DNA from 2 places in the Serratia sp. TSA_105.2 genome. Region 1 is predicted to be linked to the other one. Evidence: predicted binding sites of a transcription regulator. Region 1 holds the regulator's gene; the other holds the start of a gene.
What was found. Region 1 encodes Fur, which represses iron uptake genes when iron is present. Its sites were predicted from a motif close to ATAATAATGAGAACNACTATCAA; they were not measured.

Region 1 (2,409 bases):
TTGATCTCTTCGGCCGCACGCGCGGCGCGGCGTTAAGGACAACGCCGGATCGACCACGCTTTTCTTCATTCTCCGGCATCGCATAAATGCGATAAAACCCCGGCGCCACTTTCTGGCATGATACGCATTTACCGGTAAGAGACTGCGCCTGTCGGCGCCCGCCCCGGAGGCGAAAGGCTCTTGCCATGGCATCATTTTAATCGGCGTCAGCGGCGGCAGTGCCGGCGTCGAGTAATGCAATTACTTGAATTTAAAGGTTATACGCGATATGGCTACTGTAGGCATTTTCTTTGGCAGCGACACTGGCAATACCGAAAACATTGCCAAAATGATCCAGAAAATTCTCCAGAAACAGTTTGGCGACGACGTCTCTGAAGTGCATGACATCGCTAAAAGCAGCAAAGAAGACCTGGAAGGGTTCGATATCCTGCTGCTGGGTATCCCGACCTGGTATTACGGTGAAGCGCAGTGTGACTGGGATGATTTCTTCCCGACGCTGGAAGAAGTCGACTTCAACGGCAAACTGGTGGCGCTGTTCGGCTGCGGCGACCAGGAAGACTACGCGGAATACTTCTGTGACGCGATGGGCACCATTCGCGACATCATCGAACCGCGCGGCGCGGCCATCGTGGGCCACTGGCCGACCAAAGGCTACCACTTCGAGGCCTCCAAAGGCCTGGCGGACGACGACCACTTCATCGGTTTGGCGATCGACGAAGACCGTCAGCCGGAGCTGACCAACGAGCGCGTGGACGCTTGGGTCAAACAGATCGTCGAAGAGCTGAGCCTGGCCGATATCGTCGGCTAAGCCCCGGCACTGGCGAAAGGTTGAACAAAGGCCCTGTAAAGTGCATAGTGTGCCCACAGGGCCGTCATCGGCAGCAGGGATTGCTGCGATAGAAGCTACAGATTTGTAACTTCCCACCCCGTCACGGTAGACTGAGATATCGGTTTATCCCATCCATCAAGGCGTTGCATGCAAAACATGCAATAGTGCAATTATATCTTTGTTAACAACCGGCGGTTTCCATTTAGTACAACCGGTTCTATAATGAGACGCATTAACTCTTTGTGCCGACCGATGCCACAGGCGAGTACGCCTCAACTTGATTAGCATAGTAACAGGACTGAATTCGCATGACCGACAACAACATCGCATTGAAGAAGGCCGGCTTAAAAGTCACGCTTCCGCGACTCAAAATCCTGGAAGTACTGCAAAATCCGGAATGCCATCACGTCAGTGCGGAAGATTTGTACAAAAAACTGATTGATATGGGCGAAGAGATCGGGCTGGCAACGGTTTATCGCGTACTGAACCAGTTTGACGATGCGGGCATTGTGACACGTCACAATTTCGAAGGCGGCAAGTCCGTGTTCGAGCTGACCCAACAGCATCACCACGATCATCTTATTTGCCTGGACTGCGGCAAAGTGATCGAATTCAGCGACGAATCCATCGAAGTGCGCCAGCGTGATATCGCCAAGCAACACGGCATCAAGCTCACCAACCACAGCCTGTATCTGTACGGCCACTGCGAAACCGGTGACTGCCGCGAAGACGAAACGCTGCACGACAAGAAATAAGCCTGACCGGCTATGAAAAACCGCCTCACACCGAGGCGGTTTTTTTATGCCCGCTGTGCAGCAGACAAAAAAATCCCCGGACAGGCCGGGGAAAATCATGTCATGAAATATCACAATTGCAGCGGCACAGCGACTCCACGTACTACTCTCACTACAACGTCCGCCCTACGCCGACACGCGCGGGCGAACGCATTCCCCCTTCGTTATACGGCCGCCGCCAGGGCAGCAGGCCATTGCACCGGGCCTAGACCTTCTCGGCGCGGCTGTAGCGTTTGCCGTCCGGGCTGACCGAACGCACCTGCACTTCACCGGAGATCGCCGGCTTGGCCTTGGCGTCATAGCGCTGCCACTGCTTGCCGCCGTCGGTGGAGTACTCGATGCCCAACCCCGGCAGCGCGATATTCGCCTCCAGCTTGCCGCCCGCTACGCGTGCGCCCGGCACCGGCAGACGATAAGCGACGCCGCCCTTGTCCAGCTTGGCCAGTTCACGCTGCCCCAGGATATTGGCGAAGCGCAGCCAGTCTTTCTCCAGCGTCTTGGTATCGACAAAGTGGGTTTCCCCGCCTTTGTATTCGCGGCCGGCGCGATAGTCCTGCTCCCAACCGGCGCGGTGCCAGGCGCGTTCAGCCACTGACAGCGCGCGTGGGAAGATCATGTATTCCATCTGCGGATCGGTGCGCTGGGTTTCGCTCCACAGCTGAGCGGACAGCCCGTAGGCACCCGGCCACGGCTTGTCGCTCTTGGCGTTGAAGTGGTTGCCGTCGCGGTCGACCGAGGTTTCCGCGTTCTGTGGCATGTTGTCCGGCGCGAAGCTGAACACCTTGC
Region 2 (2,409 bases), on a different contig from region 1:
CTGGCCGACGCTCGCGCGCTGCTGGCGCTGAATATTCTGCACCCACAGCAGCCGCTGAAAAACATCATCGCCTGGGACAACTCGCTGAAGGTCAAAGCGCCGGACCTGGTTGAAGCCTACGCGAAAAAATTTCCGCAGGTCATGCAAATCCCTACCTTCGACAATCCCTACACCAGTGATTTCAGCGTGGAAAGCGCGGTGGTGCGCCAACCGGATCTGATCATTTTCGACATCGGCCTGCTGAGCAAATTGAAAGACAGCGGCGTACTGACCCAGTTGGAAAAAGTCGGCATCCCGGTGCTGATCATCGATTTTCGCCAGCAGCCGCTGACCAATACCGTCGCCAGCATGACGCTGTTGGGTAAAGTGTTTGACGAGCAGCCCAACGCCGACGCCTTTATCCGTCTCTATCAGCAGCGCCTCGAACTGGTACGGCAGCGGGTCGCCACGCTGAAGCCGGAGCAACGCCCCAGCGTCTTTATCGAGCGCAGCGCCGGCATCAAAGGCGAACAGTGCTGCAACACCTTCGGCAAAGGCAGCTTCGGGCAGTTCATCGATACCGCTGGCGGCAACAATATCGGCAGTAAGCTGTTTTCAGACATGGGCGGTGAAGTGAATGTCGAGCAGGTGATTAGCAGCAACCCGGATTTCTATCTGCTGACCGGCGCCGACTGGAGCCGCGGGCATCGCGGCACGCTGGCGGTGCCGCTGGGTTACACCACCGATATGGCCACCAGCCAAAAGAAACTGGCGCATCTGCTGGATCGCACCGGCATTAACGTGCTGAAAGCGGTGAAAGAAAAACGCGTGATGGCGATTTACCATCAATTTTACGACACGCCGCTCAACTTTATCGCCGTTGAGGCGATCGCCAAATTCCTGCACCCGGCGCTGTTTAAAGATATTGATCCGCAAGCGGATATCGAAATGGTGCACCAGAAATTCACCGCGCTGGATTACAGCGGCGTCTTCTGGCTTACGCCGCAATAACCCCCGCCAGGGCCCGCCAGCCGGGTCCTGTTTCCCGCATTCATTATTTAGTTACCCGCTTAACTATCCCGTAACAATTCTATTTACTTGCCAATAATTATCATTAAGATTGTCTTTTCTAAAAAATACATCCGGGTCTGAAACTCTTAAGGCATTATTATGTCACCTCTTTTTCGGCTTTCCCTGCTGACGGCTTCCATCGCCGTCGCGTTCCCTGTCCTTGCTACTGATAACTCATCTCAAAACGATACCGACACCGTGACCGTCGTCGGCAACTGGCTGGACAACCCTGATACCAGTTCGGTGCTGCTCAACCATCCGGGCGCGCGTTCCATCGTCACCCAGCAGCAGATGCACGAGCAAGGCGACCAGACCATCGCCGATAGCCTGCGCGGCGTGCCCGGCGTGCAGGTGCGCGACAGCAACGGCACCGGCGGCAGCGACATCTCGCTCAACGTCGGTGTGCGCGGCCTGACTTCGCGTCTTTCTCCACGCTCCACCATTCTGATGGACGGCGTCCCGCTGGCGGTCGCGCCTTACGGCCAGCCGCAGCTGTCGATGGCTCCGCTGTCTATCGGTAATCTGCAATCGGTGGACGTGGTGCGCGGCGGCGGCGCAGTCCGCTACGGGCCGCAGAACGTCGGCGGCGTGATCAACTTCGTTACCCGAGACATTCCCAAAACGTTTGGCGGCACCGCCAGCGTACAAACCCAGGGCGCCAGCCACGGCGGCCTGAAGACCCTGACCAGCGCCTCCGTGGGCGGCACCGCAGACAACGGCTTCGGCGCCGAGCTGCTCTATTCCGGCCTGCACGGCCAGGGTTACCGCGACAACAACGACAACACCGACATCGACGATTTCATGCTGAAAACGCGTTATGCGTTTACCGATCGCGACGAACTGTTGGCCAATTTTCACTACTACGACGCCAAAGCCGGCATGCCTGGCGGGCTGAGCACCGCGCAGTACGCGCAGAACCCGTTCCAGTCCACGCGGCCGTGGGACCAGTTCGAAGGCCGCCGCAAGGATATGTCGTTCAAGTACAAACATCAGGAAGACGACAAGCAGTTCGAAGTGTTGACCTACTTCACCGACAGCTACCGCGGCAGCAACATCGAATCGGAAGGCACCGGCAAAAACGCGGGCCAGCGGCGCATGGTCTCCTATCCGCGTCACTATTCAACCTGGGCTATCGAACCAAGCTATTCGCAAGTCTTCCGCTTCTGGGATATGGCGCACGAGATCACCCTCGGTTACCGTTACCTGAATGAAACCATGGATGAAAAGGCGTCGCGTTCGGCCTGGTATAACCCGGCGAATATCGGCTCGACGCCGGACACCCCGGACTATTACCAGCACACCTCCGGCGGCACCGCAGCCAACGCGTTCTATATCGACGACACCATCAACGTCGGCAAC

Region 2: ACUTSC_RS01350 (TonB-dependent siderophore receptor) is a predicted target of Fur. The motif match lies at 1,078-1,100, and genes of this name have one in related genera.

Annotation. Positions count from the first base shown of each region.
Region 1 covers NZ_JBQZFT010000002.1:619,682-622,090, forward strand. Annotated here, with positions in the region: gene ybfE (LexA regulated protein) at 1-4, shown strand, start outside; gene fldA (flavodoxin FldA) at 269-808, shown strand; gene fur (ferric iron uptake transcriptional regulator) at 1,138-1,584, shown strand; gene ACUTSC_RS09385 (family 20 glycosylhydrolase) at 1,829-2,409, opposite strand, start outside.
Region 2 covers NZ_JBQZFT010000001.1:309,419-311,827, reverse strand. Annotated here, with positions in the region: gene ACUTSC_RS01355 (ABC transporter substrate-binding protein) at 1-990, shown strand, start outside; gene ACUTSC_RS01350 (TonB-dependent siderophore receptor) at 1,150-2,409, shown strand, end outside.